DNA from 3 places in the Streptomyces sp. NPDC042638 genome. Region 1 is predicted to be linked to each of the others. Evidence: riboswitches for the same ligand, from Rfam matches in the RefSeq annotation. Region 1 holds a riboswitch; each other region holds the start of a gene.
What was found. Region 1 has a riboswitch for cobalamin ahead of cobN (cobaltochelatase subunit CobN). Riboswitches for the same ligand answer to the same signal wherever they lie in the genome.
Positions count from the first base shown of each region.

Region 2: another riboswitch for cobalamin. It lies ahead of AB0B40_RS10925 (HoxN/HupN/NixA family nickel/cobalt transporter); the one in region 1 lies ahead of cobN (cobaltochelatase subunit CobN).
Region 3: another riboswitch for cobalamin. It lies ahead of AB0B40_RS02915 (cobalamin biosynthesis protein); the one in region 1 lies ahead of cobN (cobaltochelatase subunit CobN).

Region 1 covers NZ_JBEZBT010000020.1:120,502-127,483, forward strand. The annotation lists gene AB0B40_RS18695 (precorrin-2 C(20)-methyltransferase) at 1-1,318, opposite strand, end outside; gene AB0B40_RS18700 (precorrin-8X methylmutase) at 1,315-1,947, opposite strand; gene AB0B40_RS18705 (cobalamin biosynthesis protein CobG) at 1,982-3,253, opposite strand; cobalamin riboswitch at 3,312-3,468, shown strand; gene cobN (cobaltochelatase subunit CobN) at 3,531-6,982, shown strand, end outside.
Region 2 covers NZ_JBEZBT010000009.1:134,932-141,913, reverse strand. The annotation lists gene AB0B40_RS10940 (allantoin permease) at 1-1,525, opposite strand, end outside; gene AB0B40_RS10935 (hypothetical protein) at 2,182-2,676, shown strand; gene AB0B40_RS10930 (ferritin-like protein) at 2,799-3,698, opposite strand; cobalamin riboswitch at 4,309-4,511, shown strand; gene AB0B40_RS10925 (HoxN/HupN/NixA family nickel/cobalt transporter) at 4,539-5,630, shown strand; gene AB0B40_RS10920 (hypothetical protein) at 5,679-6,263, shown strand; gene AB0B40_RS10915 (YcnI family protein) at 6,303-6,982, shown strand, end outside.
Region 3 covers NZ_JBEZBT010000002.1:281,855-288,836, forward strand. The annotation lists gene AB0B40_RS02900 (putative cobaltochelatase) at 1-1,570, opposite strand, end outside; gene AB0B40_RS02905 (hypothetical protein) at 1,567-1,800, opposite strand; gene AB0B40_RS02910 (cobyric acid synthase) at 1,797-3,305, opposite strand; gene AB0B40_RS02915 (cobalamin biosynthesis protein) at 3,302-4,246, opposite strand; cobalamin riboswitch at 4,344-4,486, opposite strand; gene AB0B40_RS02920 (hypothetical protein) at 4,689-4,916, opposite strand; gene AB0B40_RS02925 (inorganic phosphate transporter) at 4,951-6,195, opposite strand; gene AB0B40_RS02930 (lysozyme) at 6,339-6,982, opposite strand, start outside.

The sequences.
Region 1 (6,982 bases):
CCCGGGCGACCACCACCGGAGTCTGCGGCGCCCGGTACTCCAGCAGCAGCTCCCGGGCCTTGCCCACCTGCCAGGTGCGGCTGCGCGAGCCGGGGTTGTACAGGGCGAGCACCAGGTCCGCGGAGGCCGCCGCGCGCAGCCGCCCGGCGATCACCTCCCACGGCTTGAGCCGGTCGGACAGGGAGATGGTGGCGTAGTCGTGGCCGAGGGGAGCACCGGCCCGCGCGGCAGCCGCGTTGGCGGCGGTCACCCCGGGCAGGACCCGCACCGGCACGTCCAGGTACCGCGGCTGGGAGGCTGCCTCCAGGACGGCGGTGGCCATGGCGAAGACGCCCGGGTCACCGCCCGAGACGACGGCCACCCGCCGTCCTCGCAGGGCCAGTTCCAGGGCGAACTCGGCGCGCTCGGCCTCGACCCGGTTGTCCGAGCCGTGCCGGACCTGGCCCGGCCGCTCGGGCACCCGGTCGAGGTAGGTCGTGTAGCCGACCAGGTCGTCGGCCGCGGCCAGGGCGCCCCGGGTCTCGGGCGTCAGCCACAGCGGGCCGGCCGGACCCGTACCCACCACGACCACTTCGCCGCGCTCGCGCGCGGGCGGTTCGGCGTCCACCTGGCTGGGCAGGACGGCCACCGCGAAGTACGGCACCGAGTCCGGGTCCACGTCGGCCAGTTCGGCCACCCGCTCCCCGCTCATGGTGGCCCGCTCCACGTACCGGGCCTCGGCCAGGCGCCCCGAAGCCTCCAGCGCGCGGCGCACCTTGGGGAAGGTCCGCCCGAGCTTCATCACCACCGCCGCGTCCGTCGCGGCGAGCCGCGCCGTCAGCTCCTCCTCCGGCAGGGTTCCCGGCAGGACGGTCAGCACCTCCTCGCCCTCGGCGAGCGGGGCGCCCAGGCGGGCCGCGGCGGCCGACACGGACGTGACTCCCGGGACGACCTCGGTGTCGTAGCGGTCGGCCAGCCGCTTGTGCATGTGCATGTAGGAGCCGTAGAAGAGCGGATCGCCCTCGGCGAGCACGGCGACGGTCCGGCCGGCGTCGAGGTGGGCCGCCAGCCGGGCCGACGCCTCGGCGTAGAACTCCTCCATGGCGCCCCGGTAGCCACCGGGGTGCTCGGTGGTCTCGGTCGTCACCGGGTAGACCAGCGGTTCCTCGATGTGGTCGGCACGCAGGTGCTGCGCCGCGATCGACCGGGCGATCGACCGGCCGTGCCGGGCGCTGTGGTAGGCGACCACGTCCGCCTCGGCGATGACTTCGACCGCCCGTACGGTCATCAGAGAGGGGTCGCCCGGCCCGAGGCCCACCCCGTACAGCTTGCCGCTCACTCTTCCTCGCTCGCGATCGCGTTGAGCGCGGCGGCCGCGATGGCGCTGCCACCGCGACGGCCGCGCACCACCAGGTGGTCCAGCCCCGACGGATGCGCGGCCAGGGCGTCCTTGGACTCGGCCGCACCGACGAAGCCCACGGGGACACCGATGACGGCGGCGGGCCTCGCGGCTCCCTCCTCGATCATCTCCAGGAGCCGGAAGAGAGCGGTGGGCGCGTTGCCGACGGCGACCACCGCACCCTCCAGCCGGTCGCGCCACAGCTCCAGCGCGGCGGCGCTGCGCGTGGTGCCCAGCTTCGCGGCCAGCTCCGGGACGGCCGGGTCGGACAGGGTGCAGAGCACGTCGTTGTCCGCGGGCAGCCGCTTGCGGGTCACACCGCTGGCCACCATCTGCACGTCACAGAGGATCGGTGCCCCGGCGCGCAGGGCCTCGCGGGCCCGGGCCACCACCGCGGGGGTGTAGGACAGGTCCCGGACTAGGTCGACCATGCCGCAGGCGTGGATCATGCGCACCGCGACCTGGCTGACATCGGCGGGCAAGCCGGCGAGGTCTGCTTCCGCGCGGATCGTGGCGAAGGACTGGCGGTAGATCGCCGCTCCGTCCTTCTCGTAGACGTGGGTGGTCACGGTGTCTTCTCGTTGCTCTCGGTCGGCTTGCGGCTCATGAAGTGATCGCCGCCAGGGCGGCGCGTATCTGGGAAGGGTCTGCTGCGAAGGCGGTTCGCGGTCGCGGGCCGGCCGGGGCGGCGGACAGGCGGTAACCGCCATCCGGTGCCGCGACCACCTCGACATGGTCGGTGCGTGGGTGCCCGCACCGCCGGTCACAGCCGGACCAGTACAGGGGCAGGCCCGGATCGCCGGCGGCATCGAGCGCTCGGGCCGCGTCCGCCCGTACGTCGGCGTGCGCCTCGGCGCACCCGGGCCGGCCGATACAGGCACCCACGTGGAGCCAGGGGGAGGCGCGGTCGGTGACCAGACCGGCCGCGCCGAGACGGGCGAGCGCCTCGGCCGCCCCTCCCGTGGCCATGCCTGCCGTGGGCAGGACCACGCCTCGCCAGGGCGTCAGCCGGAGCTCGCTGCCGGCGACGTCCGTCAGCTCCTCCCACTGGTGGGCCGAGAGGCGTCCCAGCGGGACGTGGACCGACAGAGCGCCCTCGACGGCTCCCGGGGGAGGCCCGTCGGCGACGCCGGCCGGCTCGGGGTGGTCCTCGTGGCCGATCCCCCCGCAGTCCAGGCGGTCACGGACCAGGCGGCCCATCTCCTCCCGGGACACACCGAGTTCGGACACCCGCCAGGCGCGCTTCCCGTGGGACCGGGCCGCTTCCAGGAACGCCTCGGCAGCCGCCAGCGCGGCCCGGGGCGCGTCCTCGGCGGACACCCGCACCGAGCCCGGAGCCAGCCACGCGCCGCCGTCCGCGAGCGCCCTGACCGTGACATCGGCGCCGAGACCGGACATGTCACCACGCCCGTCGTCCACAGCGAACAGAAAACGGCCGGAAAGGCCCTCCGCGGCCCGGCTCGCGCACAGGGAGGTGTCCAAGGCCGTCAACCAGGGCCGTACGTCCCGGAACCCGCCGCCGTCGAGACCGGACAGGGGCGAAGCGACGACGTTGCGCACCCGCTCGTGCTCCCGGGAGGGAAGCAGGCCGGCCGCGTCCAGCAGCTCCGCCAGCGCCGCGCCACACCCCTGCGGCAGCCCGCGCAACTGCACGTTGCCGCGTGAGGTCAGGTGCAGGTCGCCGTCGCCCAGCCGCCGGGCCGCGACGGCGAGCGCCCGTGCCTGACCGGTGGACAGCACGCCCCCGGGAAGCCGGATACGGGCCAGCGCCCCGTCGTCCGCCGCGTGCAGGCGCAGTGTCCCAGGGCAGGCGTCACCGCGGTCCCGTGCGGCCGGTGTGGCCTGGGACGACGGAGGAGGAGCTGCCGCGGACATGGCCGTGAGCATACCTACGATCACTCCGACTGTATGTCCCGCGCTCCCTTCGGTGGCCCTTACTATGCTCCCCAGTGGATCACCTGGTCCACGAACCGCCACGACGGCGAAAAGGGGAGGAAGCCGGTGCGATTCCGGCGCGGTCCCGCCACTGTGAACCCGCCCACGGCGGACGGGTGAGTCAGGAACTCCCTTCCCCCGCACCCCGGCTTCGTCCGAGGGGGAGATCCATCCCACACCGCCCGGGGCGCGGACCCCGAGGAAGGCCAGGCATCGCATGCCCACTTCGTCCGGGGAGCGTGCTCCGCACGCCCGCGAGATCCTGCTCCTGTCGACGTCCGACACCGACCTGCTCAGTGCCCGCGCCGCCGGCGGCCCGGTCTCCTACCGTTTCGCCAACCCCGCCCGGCTCCCCCTGGACGACCTCCCGGCCCTCCTCGACGGCGTCGAGCTCGTGGTCGTACGCCTCCTCGGTGGCATCCGCGCCTGGCAGGACGGCCTCGACCTGCTGCTCGCCGACGGGCGTCCGGTGGTCGTCCTCAGCGGTGAGCAGGCCCCCGACGCCCAGTTGATGGCCGCGTCCACCGTGCCCGTCGGCCTCGCCGCCGAGGCCCACGCCTACCTCGCCCACGGCGGCCCCGCCAACCTGGAACAGCTCGCCCGGTTCCTGTCGGACACGGTCCTGCTCACCGGCCACGGCTTCGACGCGCCCGCGCCCGCGCCCACCTGGGGCCCCCTGGAGCGCGCGGCCCGGCCCGCGGACGGCCCGACCGTCGCCGTGCTCTACTACCGCGCCCACCACATGAGCGGCAACACCGCCTTCGTGCACGCCCTGTGCGACGCCGTCGAGGACGCGGGCGCCAGGCCGCTGCCCCTGTACGTCGCCTCCCTGCGCGCTCCCGAGCCGGAGCTGATCGACACCCTGCGCACCGCCGACGTGATCGTCACCACGGTGCTCGCGGCCGGCGGCACCAAGCCCGCCGAGGCATCGGCCGGCGGTGACGACGAGTCCTGGGACGCGGGTGCGCTGACCGCCCTCGACGTGCCCATCCTCCAGGCCCTGTGCCTGACCGGTTCCCGCACCGCCTGGCAGGAGAACGACGAGGGCGTCTCCCCGCTGGACGCGGCCAGCCAGATCGCCGTCCCCGAGTTCGACGGCCGCCTGATCACGGTCCCGTTCTCCTTCAAGGAGATCGACGCCGACGGCCTGCCCGCCTACGTCGCCGACCCCGAGCGCGCGGCCCGCGTCGCCGGTATCGCCGTACGCCACGCCCGGCTCCGCCACATCCCGCCCGCCGACAAGCGCCTCGCCCTCGTGCTGTCCGCCTACCCCACCAAGCACTCCCGCATCGGCAACGCGGTGGGCCTCGACACCCCGGCCAGCGCCGTCGCCCTGCTGCGCCGACTGCGCGAGGAGGGCTACGACTTCGGCGACGCCGACATCCCCGGACTGGTCTCCGGTGACGGCGACGAGCTGATCCGCGCGCTCATCGAGGCGGGCGGCCACGACCAGGACTGGCTCACCGAGGAACAGCTGGCCCGCAACCCGGTCCGCATCCCGGCCGCCGACTACCGCCGCTGGTTCGCCACCCTCCCCGAGGAGCTGCGCACGGCGGTCGAGGAGCACTGGGGCCCGGCGCCGGGGGAGATGTTCGTCGACCGCAGCCGCAACCAGGAGGGCGACATCGTCCTGGCGGCCCTGCGCTTCGGCAACCTGCTCGTCCTCATCCAGCCCCCGCGCGGCTTCGGCGAGAACCCGATCGCCATCTACCACGACCCGGACCTGCCGCCCTCCCACCACTACCTGGCCGCCTACCGCTGGATCGCCGCCCCGGTCTCCGACGGCGGCTTCGGCGCCGACGCGATGATCCACCTCGGCAAGCACGGCAACCTGGAGTGGCTGCCCGGCAAGAACGCCGGCCTGTCCGCCGCCTGCGGCCCCGACGCCGCCCTCGGCGACCTCCCGCTGGTCTACCCCTTCCTGGTCAACGACCCCGGCGAGGGCACCCAGGCCAAGCGCCGCGTGCACGCCACCCTCGTCGACCACCTCGTCCCGCCCATGGCCCGCGCGGACTCCTACGGCGACATCGCGCGCCTGGAGCAACTCCTGGACGAGTACGCCCAGATCTCCTCCATGGACCCGGCCAAGCTGCCCGCCATCCGCGCCCAGATCTGGACCCTCATCCAGGCCGCCCGCCTCGACCACGACCTCGGGCTGGACGACCGCCCCGACGACGACGGCTTCGACGACTTCCTCCTCCACGTCGACGGCTGGCTCTGCGAGGTCAAGGACGCCCAGATCCGCGACGGCCTGCACGTCCTCGGCAACCCGCCCGCCGGCGCCGACCGCGTCAACCTGGTCCTCGCCATCCTCCGCGCCCGCCAGATCTGGGGCGGCGCCCAGGCGCTGCCCGGCCTGCGCGAGGCCCTCGGCCTGGACGAGTCGGCCGCGACCCGCACGACCGCCGACGAGGCGGAGGAGAGGGCCCGCGCTCTGGTGCAGGCGATGGAGGACGCGGGCTGGGACCCCGCCGCCGTACCCGCCGGGCACGGCGAACAGGTCGCCGCCATCCTGGAGTTCGCCGCCCGCGAGGTCGTCCCCCGCCTCGCCGCGACCACCGCCGAGATCGACCACGCCGTCCACGCCCTGGCCGGCGGCTTCGTCCCGGCGGGACCCTCCGGCTCCCCGCTCCGCGGCCTGGTCAACGTGCTGCCGACCGGCCGCAACTTCTACTCCGTCGACCCCAAGGCCGTCCCCTCCCGGCTCGCCTGGGAGACCGGCCAGGCCCTCGCCGACTCCCTCCTGGAGCGCTACCGCACCGACAACGGCGACTGGCCCACCTCCGTCGGCCTGTCCCTGTGGGGCACCAGCGCCATGCGCACCGCCGGCGACGACGTCGCCGAAGCCCTCGCCCTGCTCGGCATCCGCCCGGTCTGGGACGACGCCTCCCGCCGCGTGACCGGTCTGGAGCCCATCCCGCAGGAGGAGCTGGGCCGCCCGCGCATCGACGTCACCCTGCGCATCTCCGGCTTCTTCCGCGACGCCTTCCCGCACACGATCGGCCTGCTGGACGACGCCGTACGCCTGGCGGCCTCGCTGGACGAGCCGGCCGAGACCAACCACGTCCGCACCCACGTGCAGGCGGATCTCGCGGCCCACGGTGACGAACGCCGGGCCACCACCCGCATCTTCGGCTCCCGCCCCGGCACGTACGGCGCCGGCCTGCTCCAGCTCATCGACTCCCGCGACTGGCGCACCGACGCCGACCTCGCCGAGGTCTACACCGTCTGGGGCGGCTACGCCTACGGCCGCGAACTCGACGGGCGCCCGGCCCGCGAGGAGATGGAGACGGCCTACAAGCGCATCGCCGTGGCGGCCAAGAACACCGACACCCGCGAGCACGACATCGCCGACTCCGACGACTACTTCCAGTACCACGGCGGCATGGTGGCCACCGTCCGCGCACTGCGCGGCACCGCACCGGAGGCGTACATCGGTGACTCCACCCGTCCCGAGACGGTCCGCACGCGCACGCTCGTCGAGGAGACCTCACGCGTCTTCCGTGCCCGTGTCGTCAACCCCAAGTGGATCGAGGCGATGCGCCGCCACGGCTACAAGGGTGCCTTCGAACTCGCCGCCACGGTGGACTACCTGTTCGGCTACGACGCCACGACCGGCGTGATCGCCGACTGGATGTACGACAAGCTGACCGAGGCGTACGTCCTGGA
Region 2 (6,982 bases), on a different contig from region 1:
CGAGGGTGACGGCGCTGGGATTGCCGTCCGCGTCGAGCAGGGGCTCGTCGACGCCGTCATCGGTGCGACGCAGGTAGTAGCGGCCCTTGGTGGCGACGGCCGTCAGCGGGGTGAGGGCGAAGGCGATGACGGCCGCGGCGACCGGGGAGTACGGCTGGAGGGTGTCGCCGAGGGCGTGGAAGTACATGGCGATGGACAGGCCGGAGGCGGCGACGAACGCGACCACGCCGACCGGGTTGACCGCGTGGAGCATGCCCCGGCGGAACTCCGGCTGGAGCGGGGAGACTTTGAGCAGGTACTTGTTGATGCCGATGTCGGTGGCCACGGTGACGACCCAGGCGATGGCGCAGTTCGAGTAGAAGCCCAGGATGCTGTTGAGGAAACTGAACATGTCGGCTTCCATCAGGGCGAGCGCGAAGCCGAGGTTGACCAGGACGAAGACCATACGGCCGGGATAGTGCCTGGTGACGCGGGTGAAGGAGTTCGTCCAGGCAAGGGAGCCCGAGTACGCGTTGGTGACGTTGATCTTGATCTGGCTGATGACGACGAGGGCGACGGCGAGCGGGATCACCATCCAGGACGGCATCATCGCGTGGAAGGCACCGCGGAACTGCTGGATCGGCTCGGTCGCGGCGGCCGGTCCGACCTTGGCGAGGATGTAGACGGCGAGGAAGACACCGATGGCCTGCTTCAGCGCGCCGAGCACCACCCAGCCCGGGCCGGCCATGACCACAGCCGTCCACCAAGCCCGCTTGTTCGCCTCGGTCTTGGGCGGCATGAACCGCAGGTAGTCGATCTGCTCACCGATCTGCGCGATCAGGGACAGGCACACGCCGGCGCCGAGGAGCACGGAGGCGGTGTCGACGCCGCCGTCGCCGTCTCTGCCGGCGTAGGCGAGGAAGCGGCCGACCGTGTCCGGGTCGTTGGAGATCAGGTAGACCAACGGGGCCACCATCAGCAGCAGCCAGACGGGCGTCGTCCACACCTGGAGCCTGCTGAGCGCCTTCATGCCGTAGATGACCAGGGGAATCACCATGAAGGTGGAGACCAGGTAGCCCAGCCACAACGGCAGTCCGAGCCCGAGTTTGAGGCCCTGGGCCATGATCGAGCCTTCGAGGGCGAAGAAGATGAAGGTGAAGCTGGCGAAGATGACGCTGGTGAGGACCGAGCCGTAGTAGCCGAAGCCGGAGCCGCGGGTGATCAAGTCGAGGTCGATGTTGTAGCGGGCGCCGTAGTAGGCGAGCGGAAAGCCGGTGACGAAGATGACGACCGCGGCGACGGCGATCGCGAGGAGTGCGTTGCCCGTGCCGTGGGACAGGCCGATGCCGGCGCCGATGGAGAAGTCGGCCATGTAGGCGATGCCGCCGAGGGCCGTGGTCGCCACGACCATCGGTGTCCAGCGGCGGTAACTGCGAGGCGCGAAACGGAGCGTGTAGTCCTCCAGCGTCTCCCTGACCGCCTGGTCGTCGGCAGCCTTCGTCGTGTCCGCCGCCGTGGGCAGGGACTCTGACTCGGTGGTGCTCATGACGAGCCTCCCGATGGTGCGGGTGCTTTCGGTGAGGGAAGCGCCCCGCTTGGCGTCATCGGCAGGACGGGACGGGGAACCGGCGGTCCGGCACGAGTCGTACGTACGGTCCTGCAGAAGTCGTGCGTACGGCCCGCATAGGACTGCGATCCCACGGCCGGTCACGCTAGGAAGCGGTTGTTTCCGTCGGCTCCCCCTCCCGTGAACGCGGTGTTTCCCCCGCCGCCACCACGACCCGGCCCCCCACCGACGTGCCTTCGGCGGCCGAGCCGTGATCACCCTGGAAGACGGCTCGGTGACCGAGGACGAACTCGTGCACAGCCTTCGACTGGGCCGTCTTCGACTTCCCCCTGCCGCCCGGCACCTGACGCACCGAAGGCAGGCACCCCATGTCCACCACCGCACCCGCGATCCACCGTGGCCTCGCCGCCACCACAACCCCCGCGCTCGTGAGCTGAGGTTCGCGGCTCCGCCACTGCGTCGCCTGGTGCCGCGGTTGCCGAACCCGGTGGTGCGTGCTGCGATGGAAGTAGTCCAGGGGGCTCTGCGAACACGGCACGGACAGGGGTCGCGACGGCTCCCGTGCCCGGCGACGATGTCGGCGGTACACGCCATCGGCGGAATTCCGCGATCCTGAGCAGCATCAGAGGTGGACGATGTCTCCCATCGATGACAAATGGCAGACGATCCAGTGGATCGGCCCTCCGGTGGACGCCGGCGGCGGCATCGACGAGGGGCCCAACCCTGACGGGCGGGGTCGCTCACGCGATTTCCAGAACGGAACGATCGAGTGGTCGCCGCAGACCGGCGCGCACGAGGTGCACGGTGCGATCCGGGTGCACTACGCGCAGTTCGGCGGGCCCGAGAGCTTCCTCGGTTACCCGGTCACGGATGAGACCGGCACGCCGGACGGCATCGGGCGCTTCAATCACTTCGAGAACGGGTCGATCTACTGGGCCCCGGACACCGGCGCACACGAGGTGCACGGGGCCATCCGTGACTACTGGGCACAGCACGGGTGGGAGCGCAGCAAGTTCGGCTATCCGATCACGGACGAGGGCGGATCGCCTGAACGCCGGTCCAGCAGGTTCCAGGGAGGGATCCTCGACTGGACGCCGTCCGGTGGTGTGCGTGAGGCGTTCGATCTCTGAGCCGGCGTCTCCTGCCGCATGCGCGACTCGACCAGCTCAGGACCGACATCAACAGCGGTCACGACATGCTTCGTACGGCCGATCCGTAGGACACGGCACGCGAACTACCCGAACGGCGCGGGTCATCCGCGGGGGCGGAACTGAGGGCCGTAGGTCTCCTTGGCGCCGGTGACGGGCATCTCCATCAGCTCCACGGCGGGAGTCTCCAGTCTGCGCATACGACGTACAGCCGTCCTGAGACTGTGGGGGTCGCCTTCGCCCCACGCCGTGTCGAGCGCTTCCAGAACCGCGGTGTAGGTGGTGTCGAAGTCGTCCAGGAGCCGCCGGGCCACGGCGGGCGGCCGGTCCCAGCCGCCCGCCGGGACCATGGCCATGGGCCGTGTGTCGGGGAAGGGGACGGGCGTTCCGGTGAACCGCCACTTGCCGCCGGTCTCACGCAGTTGTCGGCCGTGGTAGATCTCGGCGAAGGCGTAGTAGTGCGCCATGTGGCCGTCGCCCATGCCGTCGGCCGGGGAGACGGAGGTGCCTTCCCCCTGGTCCTTGACGATCTCGATCGAGCGCTCGATGTCCTCAAGGGTCCTGGCCGGTCTGAGTGTGTCCTCGCCGATGCGTTCGTGCATCTGCCGGTCGGCGGACAGGTCGGGTGCCACCACCCGGAACGCCTTGAGCAGTTCGTCGTAGAAGTGGCCGATGCTGAGGGGGTCACGCGTGCTGCCGGTCAAGGGTGCCGCGGGCGCCTCGATGGCCATCATCACGTCCCGCACGAGTGTCTTGGTCAAGCCCGACAGGTACACGTTGACCCCTGGATGCACCCCGCCCGGCAACGGACCCGGGTAGACCGGTGCCGACTCCTTGATCCGCGGCCGGCCTCCCAGCCCCGCCAGCAGATTGCAGACGATGCCGAGGTGGTACATCTCGTCGGATACGATGCGCCGGATCAGCCGGGCGGCATCGCACTTGCGGTTCCTGATGGACCACCAGCCGCACAGATAGGGCGGGATGGTGGAGAACTCGATTTCCACGGCCACCTGGAGGGCCGATCTGAGCCAGTCGACGCCGCGGTTCTTCTCCGGGACGGCGACCAGGCGGGCAACGGTCCCGTGTTGCGGTCGGGCGTACCGTTCGGGGTCCGAATGTCCGGGGCTGTGGGTGCAAGCGGCCACCGAGACCGGTGGGCCCGCTGCCAGCGCAGCCGATGCCAAGAGGCTGCGACGCCGAACAGGAACACCGGCCGCCTTCTCGGGAGATCCGTTCCTCTTCGCCACCGCCGCCTCCGCACCCGCCGGTGATCCCGGCATTGCCCTCGAACCAGGTGCGCGAAGCTAGCAGCCTCGCCCGGTCTCTCCGTGGTGCCTGCGGTGTGCGACGCGCCTCACCAGGCCATCGGCCCAGCACTGGGAACCAGGCGGGCATCGGCCACGACTACGTACGGATCGAGGTGACCGGAGTTCGGGGGACGGCTCCCGTTTCGGACCTGCCCTGCGGGGTGGGAACACGGTGACATCGCTCAGGCCGGTCGCGGTCGCCACGTGCGACATACGGGCAGGGGACCTGTCTGCCGCGCGGCGCACGGCCGCTGTGATCTTGGATACCTGCGTGGCGGCGCAGCTGTGCAGGTCTCAGCGACAACCCGTACGGTGGGCAGGCCGTGGTGTTCGGGAAGACCGGTGACAGCCCTTCGCGGGGTTCAGACCGGAGCGGCCCTCGCCACTGTGATCGGGGAGTATCCGTCCCAGTTGTGCACGGTCACTGTCCGCCGCCCGGCGGACGGGAAGGCCGGGACGGACACGCACGCACCGTAAGCCAGGAGACCGGCCACGGCACTTCACGAGGTGATCCACGAGGTGCTGGAGCGTGACCGTATGACCCTGCCCACCGAGTCCGCACACTTCCGCTGGAGGCGCGAGGACACCGTCCGTACCGCCGGGCTGCTGGCGGTGATCGCCGCGCTGCACGTCGTGGCGTTCGGCATCCTGTTCCTGCTGGTCGTGCCGGGGCACTACGAGGTCGGTTCCAAGGCGTTCGGCATCGGCCTCGGGGTGACCGCGTACACGCTGGGCATGCGGCACGCGTTCGACGCCGATCACATCGCGGCGATCGACAACACCACCCGCAAGCTGATGGCCGACGGCAAGCGGCCGGTGTCGGTCGGCTTCTGGTTCGCGCTCGGTCACTCCAGCGTGGTGGTCGCCATGGCGGCCCTGGTCGCGGGAGGCGCACAGCTCGCCGGCACGCTGCTGAACGACGACTCCCGCACCCACCAGACGCTCGGTGTCGTCGGCACGACTGTCTCCGGGACCTTCCTCTACCTCATCGCGGCACTCAACCTCGTGGCGCTCGCCGGCATTCTGCGGGTCTTCAGGGCGATGCGGTCGGGTACGTACGACGAGGCCGCTCTGGAACGGCACCTGGACTCCCGCGGGTTCATGAGCCGTGTCCTGGGCCGCTTCACCAGGTCGATCACCCGGCCCGGACAGATGTTCCCGCTGGGCTTCCTGTTCGGTCTCGGCTTCGACACCGCGACCGAGGTCACCCTGATGGTGATGGCGGGCAGCGGTGCCGCGGCCGGGCTGCCGTGGTACGCGATCCTGTGCCTGCCGCTGTTGTTCGCCGCGGGGATGAGCCTGTTCGACACGCTCGACGGCACCTTCATGAACTTCGCCTACCAGTGGGCGTTCTCCAACCCGGTGCGCAAGGTCTTCTACAACCTCACCATCACCGGCCTGTCCATCGCCGTCGCCTTCCTGATCGGCACCATCGAACTGGTCGGGGTGCTGCATGAGAAGCTCGATCTGCGCGACGCGGTGACCGGCTGGATCTCCGGGCTGGACCTGGACAACGTGGGCTACATCATCGTCGGCCTGTTCGTGGTCGTGTGGGCGGCGGCGCTCGCGTACTGGCGGCTGGCCAGGGTGGAGCAGAGGTGGGGCGCCCGTCTGGGCGAGGGGGGCTGACCCCCGACAGGTCGAGGAGGTCCCTCGGTCGCATGGCAGCATCGGGGCGTGAGTGCGTCCCCGGCGGTACGGAGCCTGCGCGCGGCGGTGTTCGCCGCGCTGTGCGTGCTGCTCGCCGCCGGGGGACACACGCTGGCGACCGGTATGACACCTCCCGTGCACGCGCAGGTCACCGGACTCGTGCCGGTCTTCGCGGCCGGGTATCTGCTGGGCGGCCGGGAGCGGTCGCTCGCGGCCATCGGCGGCGGGACGCTCACCGCCCAGGGCGGACTGCACCTCGTGTTCGGCGCCGCAGGGCCGCACACCACGATGGTCATGCACGGCATGCGCATGGCCTCCACCCACGCCCTGACCCCGCACGCCACCGCCGCTCATGCCGGTGCGGCACTCGTGCTGAGCTGGTGGTTGCGGCGCGGGGAGGCCGCGCTGTGGTCGCTGCTGCGCCGAACCGCCGTGCTGGTTCCGGGCCTGACGGCCTGGTGGCGGGTGAGCGGCGGGTGCCCGTTCGTGCCGGACGACGGGAATTGTCGGACAGGCCCTCGCGGCGGGGAACCGTGGCGGGTGCGGCGTGTCCTCCTGCGGCACGCGGTCCAGCGGCGCGGTCCGCCGCCGGGGACCTGGTATCCGATCTGACCCCCGCACACTCCTTTCAGCCACGGAGACCGACCACCCATGTCCCGAGCAGTACGCACCACTCTGCGCCGCGCCGGCACCGTCACGGCCCTGTCCGCCTTCGGGGTCCTGGCCGCCGCGGGCATCGCGTCCGCGCACGTCACCGTCCACCCCGACAGCTACGCCAAGGGCGCCACCGACGGCGTCCTGACCTTCCGGGTCCCCAATGAGGAGGACACCGCCTCCACCACCAAGGTGCAGGTCTTCCTGCCCACCGACCACCCCGTCCTCGGCGTCCTCGTCTCCCCGCGGGACGGCTGGACCGCCAAGGTCACGAACACGAAGCTCAAGACACCGGTCAAGACCGACGACGGCACCATCACGGACGCGGTGTCCCAGATCACCTGGACCGGCGGCAAGATCGACCCCGGGCACTTCGAGGACTTCGACGTGGCCTTCGGCCGGCTTCCCGGGGACACGGACCAGCTGACCTTCAAGACTCTCCAGACGTACTCCGACGGCAGGACCGTCCGCTGGATCGAGGAGGCGGCGAAGGGTGACGAGGAGCCGGAGAACCCGGCGCCGGTCCTCAAGCTCACAGCCGAAGACGCACAGGACCGGGGAAGCGGTGCTGCGCCCGGCGCGTCGGCGGCCCGGAAGGATTCCGGCAGCGTCGACTCGACTGTGGCCGGCAGCGACTCGACGGCCCGTGGGCTCGGTGTCGCCGGGCTGATCGTGGG
Region 3 (6,982 bases), on a different contig from region 1:
ACAGCACGGCACCCTTGACGGCGCCCATCCGCTGCCGCGCCGCCATCGACCCCGAGGCGTCCACCACGAACAGCACGAGGTTGCCCTCGCGCCCCTCCCGGGTCGCCTGCCGCAGATCGTCCCGGCGGATCACCAGCCCGGGCCCGGACCTCCCGCGCGCCCGCTGGTGCGGGGCGGCGGCCTGCACCGTGGCGGCCAGGTGCAGCTTGGTCAGCGCGCCCCCGGGCCGCCGGGCCCCGGTCGTCCGCCCGTGCTCGGTCCGCGCCCGCGACCGCCGCCCGGCGGCGCCCTCGCCGAGCCCGGGCACGCTCAGCACCTTGGCCCGGAAGGGCTCGCAGGCCCGTACGGCCGACTGCTCCTGCGCACCGGACGGCCGCGGCTGCCCGCCCTCACCGGCCTCGGGCCGCGCGGCGCCGGCCCCGTCACCCTGCGGACCGCTGTCCGGCGCCGGCTGCCCACCGCCGCCACCGGGCCCGTCCCCGCGGCCGGGTCCGCCGTCCCCGCCGCCCGGCCCGTCGGGCTCGGGGTCGTCGTCGGGTTCGCCTTCGCCTTCGTCTTCGCCGGAGAACTCCTCCAGCGTCTCGTCCAGCCTGTCCTCGTCCAGCCCCGGGGCGTCGAACGGGTTCCGGCGCCGCCGGTGCGGCAGCGCCAGCAGGGCCGCCTGCCGCACGTCCTCGGCGAGCACGTCGGTCCGCCCGGCCCACGCGGCCAGCGCGGTGGCGGTCCGCGCCATCACGATGTCGGCGCGCATGCCGTCCACCTCGAAGGCCGCACAGGTCGCCGCTATCTGCCGCAGGGCACCGTCGCCCAGCCGCACCCGCGGCAGCAGCTCCCGCGCCGCGGCGACGCGCTGCCGCACGGCCGCCTCCTCGGCGGCCCAGCGCGCCGCGAAGCCTTCCGGGTCGGCGTCGTAGGCCAGCCGCCGCCTGACGACCTCCACGCGCTGGTCGGGCTCGCGGGAGGCGGCCACCTCCACCGTCAGACCGAACCGGTCCAGCAACTGCGGGCGCAGCTCGCCCTCTTCGGGGTTCATGGTGCCCACGAGCAGGAAGCGGGCGGCATGCCGAACGGACACGCCCTCGCGCTCCACGTACGAGGCACCCATCGCCGCCGCGTCGAGCAGCAGGTCCACCAAGTGGTCGTGGAGGAGGTTGACCTCGTCGACGTACAGGATGCCGCGGTGCGCGTCGGCCAGCAGGCCCGGCTCGAACGCCTTCACGCCCTCGGCGAGCGCCCGCTCGATGTCCAGGGCGCCGACGAGCCGGTCCTCGGATGCGCCGACGGGCAGCTCGACCATCCGCGCGGGCCGCTCGCCGCCGCCGCCGGCCTCGTGCGGGCCGTCCGGGCACGCCGGATCGGGGGCTGCCGGATCACACGAGAACCGGCACCCGGGCACGACGGCCACCGGCGGCAGCAGCGCCGACAGCGCCCGTACCGCCGTGGACTTCGCGGTGCCCTTCTCACCGCGCACCAGCACACCGCCGACCGCCGGCGACACGGCGTTCAGCAGCAGCGCGAGCCGCAGGTCGTCCTGGCCGACAACGGCCGTGAACGGAAAGGGGGTTGTCACTGTTCGCCCTCCATGTCGCCTTCCGGTTCCAGATAGGTGGCGCGCGGGCGCCCCAGCGCGTCCGGCCCCGTCCGCGGCCCGCGGTCCGCCGCCTCCGGCAGCCGCCGGGTGCCTCCCGGCAGCGTCCGGGGGCCGGATGTCACCCGGGCGGGGCCGCCGGTGCGGTGGCCGGCCCCGGAGGCCCGGCCCGACGCCGGCCCCCCGTCGGCCACCGCCGGCGCCGCGCTCATGCGGGCGCTCCCGGCGGGATGAAGGGCAGCCCGCGCGGCGCGCCCGACTCGATGAGCCGCCACAGCGCGTCCGTGTCCGCATGCTGCTCGATCAGGTCGCCGAGCCGGTCGAGCTGTTCCTCGCGCAGCGCGGCGAAGGAGGTGTCCGGCGCGGGGACGAAACGGCGGCCCGTGGCGGCGGCCACCTCGCGCAGGAAGGCCCGCCGGAAGCCGTCCGACTCCAGCGAGCCGTGCCAGTGGGTGCCCCAGGTCTGACCGACCCGGCAGCCGTCCAGGAAGGGCTCGCCGCCGGTCACTTCGGCGACCCCGTGGTGGATCTCGTAGCCGTCGACCGGCTCGCCGAGGGCTTCCCCGGCCGGCCGGGTCAGCGTCTTCTCGCGGGCGAAGCGCACCCGCACGGGGAGCAGCCCGAGCCCGGTGACCTCCCCGGCGCGGGACTCGACCTCGTCCTCGATGTGCTCGCCGAGGATCTGGAAGCCGCCGCAGATGCCGAGGACGGGGCGTCCCTCGGCGGCCCGGCGCACGAGCGCGTCCGCGAGCCCCCGCTCCCGCAGCCACCGAAGCGCCCGTACGGTGCCGCGCGTGCCCGGGATCACCACGAGGTCGGCGTCGGCCAGTTCCTCCGGGCGGTCCACGAACCGGACCACGACCCCCGGTTCGGCGGCCAGCGCGTCCACGTCCGTGAAGTTGGACATGAGCGGGATCGCGCACACGGCGACCCGCAGCACGTCCTCGCCGACCGGGGGAGCGACGGTGGACTCGCGGACGGTGCCGCGCAGCGAGATGCGCAGCCCGTCCTCCTCGTCGATGCCGAGCCCGTGCCGGAACGGCAGCACGCCGTAGGTGTGCCGCCCGGTGAGGCCGTGCAGCATGTCCAGCCCGGGCTCCAGCAGGCCGACATCGCCCCGGAACTTGTTCACCAGGAACCCGGCGACCAGCTCCTGGTCCTCGGGCGAGAGCAGGGCGAGGGTCCCGAAGAAGGAGGCGAAGACACCCCCGCGGTCGATGTCGCCGACCACGAGCACGGGCAGCCGCGCGCCCCGGGCGACGCCCATGTTGACGATGTCGGTCCGCCGCAGGTTGATCTCGGCCGGACTTCCCGCCCCCTCGCAGATCACCGCGTCATACGTGCCCCGCAACTCGGCCAGGCAGTCCAGCACCGTGCCGAGCAGCCGCTGCTGGCGCCCGCCGTGGTACCCGCGCGCGCTCAGCTCGCCCACCGGCTTGCCCAGCAGCACGACCTGGCTGCTCTGCTCGCCGCCGGGCTTGAGCAGCACCGGGTTCATCAGCGTGGTCGGCTCGATCCGGCAGGCCTGTGCCTGCATGGCCTGGGCGCGGCCGATCTCCGCGCCCTCCCGGGTGACGAACGAGTTGAGGGACATGTTCTGCGCCTTGAACGGCGCCACCTTCACGCCCTGGCGTACCAGCCAGCGGCAGATACCGGCCGTCACGACGCTCTTGCCGGCGTCGGAGGTGGTGCCGGCGACGAGGAGACCACCGTTCACTTCCCGCGTCCCTTCCACAGTGCGCGCGCGGCGACCGTGGCGCCGAGCGCGAGCAGGCCGACGCGGCGGGAGAGCCGTACGGCCCGGTCGATGTCGGCGGCCCGGACGGGCCGTCCGGTGGCGCCGTTGAGCACGGGGCGGTGTTCGACCCGCCCGCCGTAGGAGAGCGTCCCGCCCAGCCGGACGCCGAGGGCACCGGCGAAGGACGCCTCCACCGGACCGGCGTTGGGGCTCGGGTGCCTGTGCGCGTCGGCCCTCCAGGCGCGCAGGGCGCCCCGGGGGTCGGGTCCGGCCGCGGCGGCGAGTACGGCGGTCAGCCGGGCCCCCGGCCAGCCGGCGACGTCGTCGAGGCGGGCGGAGGCCCAGCCGTAGCGGCGGTGGCGGGGTGACTTGTGGCCCACCATGGCGTCCAGGGTGTTGACCGCACGGAACCCGAGGAGCCCCGGCACCCCGGCCACGGCGCCCCAGACCAGGGCGCCGACGACGGCGTCGGAGGTGTTCTCGGCGACCGACTCGACCACGGCCCGGGCGATGCCGTCGGCGTCCAGCGTCTGAGGGTCCCGGCCGCACAGATGGGGCAGCCGGGCCCGGGCCGCCTCGATGTCGCCGGCCTCCAGGGCGCGGCCGACGGTGCGGGCCTCCCGGGCCAGCGAGGTGCCGCCGACGACGGCCCAGGTGGCGACGGCGGTCAGCGCGAGGGATGCGGCGGGGGAGGGGCGTACGGCGCGTACGGCCAGCGCGCCGAGCGCGGCGGCGCCGCCGGCGCACACGGTGGTGTGCAGGGCGCCCCAGCCGCGGTGGTCGTGCCACAGGGCGCCTTCCACGGCTCCGGCCGCCCGGCCGAAGGCGGCGACCGGGTGCCCGCGGCGCGGATCGCCGAGGAGCAGGTCGCCGAGGACGCCGGCGGCGGCACCGTACGCGTACGTGCGATCGGCACCCACCGGCTCAGCCGGCCGTGGGCACAGGAGCGGTCCTGGAAGGGGTCCTTGGGCAGCCGGGCATGGCGATCTGTGTCCTCACTCAGGGTGTCCGCGCCCTGGTTCGACGTGAATCGGCGGTGAGAGTTCCTGGCTCCCGGGGGTTCTTCCCCGGTGACAGTGGCGGGACCGCGCCGGAATCGCACCGGCTTCCTCTCCTGCCGCCGTACATGGCCTGGGCAGTCCACCACGCGCCCGGAACGGCCGTCAACCTGCCGTTGACCTGCGTGGGGAGAGTGTGCCGATCCCCACATCCCGGGGCGTGCGGGCATGCCTGAGGCTCCCCTCCGTAACGGGCCGGAGGGGAGCCTCGGGGGTGCTCGGGCAGGGCGTGGCCCGCTGGGCGTGGGCGGTCCGGGTCACGCCCTGGGGGCGGGCCGGTCCGGGTCAGGCCCTGGGGGGTGGGTCAGGCCTTGGCCACGATCAGGTAGATGCCGTAGGCCACGGCCGCCGCGCAGGCCGCGAAGCAGACGTAGGCGCCGGTGACGGCGAGGCCGGCGGAGCCGCCCTGGGCCGTGGCCCTCTCGCGCCGGGCCAGACCGTTGACACCGAGGGTGAACAGGGCCACCAGGCCCACCGTGAACACGAGGCTGACGCCGAAGACGGAGCCGATGGCCGCCCAGTCGATCTTCATGGGGTTGCTTCCTTCAGTAACCGGGTGCTCGGGGTCAGACCGTGGCGGCCGGCGGGGTGGCGGGAGCCGGCTCGGCGGCCGGGGCGGGGATCGTGGCCGTCAGGTCCTCGGTTACCGTGCCCGCGGGCGGCGGGATGACGGCGGCGATGGCGGTGGTGACCACACCGGCCGGTTCCGTGGTCTCGGCGACGACGCTGGTGTGGTCCACGACCTCGCGGCGGGAGATCTTCCAGATCGTGGCGCTCGCGGCGACCAGGAGGACGGCGACCACGGCGGTACCCCAGTCGCCCAGGCCGGTGACGGACTCGGCGCCCGCGCCGACCAGCGCGGCGGCCGGGAGGGTGAGCACCCAGGCGACGATCATGCGGGTCGCGGTGGACCAGCGGACCACACCGCCCTTGCGGCCGAGGCCCGCGCCCATCACCGAGCCGGAGACGACATGGGTGGTGGAGAGGGAGAAACCGAGGTGGGAGGAGGCCAGGATGGCGGTCGCGGCGCTCGTCTGGGCGGCGAAGCCCTGGCGCGGCTCCAGGTCGGTCAGGCCTGTGCCCATGGTGCGGATGATGCGCCAGCCGCCGATGTAGGTGCCGAGCGCGATGGCCAGGCCCGCGGAGAGGATCACCCAGGTGGGAGGGTTCGAGCCGGGGGCGATCGCGCCGCCCGCGATCAGGGCGAGGGTGATGATGCCCATCGTCTTCTGGGCGTCGTTGGTGCCGTGCGCGAGCGAGACCAGGCCGGCGGAGGCGATCTGGCCGGCGCGGTAGCCCTTGCGGGTGGCGTCGCCCTCGGCCTTGTCGCCGATGCCGTAGGAGAAGCGGGTGGCCAGCATCGAGGCGAGGCCCGCCACGAGCGGCGCGGCCACCGCCGGCAGCAGCACCTTGGTGACCAGGACCTCACCGTGCACGGCGCCGAAGCCGGCGGAGGCGACGGTGGCGCCGACCAGGCCGCCCATCAGGGCGTGCGAGGAACTGGAGGGAAGGCCCACCAGCCAGGTCAGCAGGTTCCAGAGGATCGCGCCGACCAGGGCGGCGAAGATGACCTCGGGACGGATGCCGGTCTCGTCGACGAGACCCTTGGAGATCGTGTTCGCGACCTCCACGGAGAGGAAGGCGCCCACAAGATTGAGTACGGCGGACATGGCCACCGCGATCTTGGGCTTCAGGGCGCCTGTGGAGATGGTGGTGGCCATCGCATTCGCGGTGTCGTGGAAACCGTTCGTGAAATCAAACGCGAGAGCGGTTACCACCACAATCGCGAGGATCAGCGAGAAGCTTTCCATTTACCCAGGCAATCGTTCGAGGTCGTTGGCGCGATGACCGTAGGCAACCTGGGTGAACGGAAGATGAACTGAGGCGGGCGTAGTGGTGTCTCTGACGCGGGGTCCGGGTTCCGTTTCGCTCCGTCGGGCCAGACGCCCCTTGGCTACCGGCCCCGCGCGAAGATCCGCAGCCGGCTCAACGACCCGTTGAAGAGATTCTGGTCACCCGGCAGCGCGCCCCGGGTGTCGTACTGCCAGAACGTCCAGTACCGCCAGCCGCCGGGCAGCGCTCCCGGCCGCGAGGTGCCGTGCCGGGCGATCCACAGCGGGTGGCTCTGAGAGAACGCTCGGCTGTTGCCGGTGCACAGCTTCCACCACTGGGTCGTGGTGTAGATCACCGGACGGCGGCCGGTCTCCCGCTTGATCTCGTCGCTGAACGACCGGATCCACCCCACCATCCGCGCCTTGCCCAGCCCGTAGCACTTTCGCGAGGTGTTGTACGGGTTGTACTCGATGTCGAGCGCGGGCGGCAGCGTCCAGCCGTCCGCCCGCCAGCCGCCGCCGTGCCGTACGAAGTACGCGGCCTGCTTGGCGCCGGAGGACCGGTCCGGGAGGGCGAAGTGGTACGCGCCCCGGAGCAGTCCGGCGTTGCGTGCGCCGGTGTACTGCCCGGAGAAATAGGGGTTGCGGTAGTTCGTGGACTCGGTCGCCTTGATGTAGACGAACCGCGCACCGTTCGCCCGGGCGGCGGTCCAGTTCACGCGCTTCTGGTGGGAGGAGACGTCATGCCCCTTGGGTGCCTTGGCCC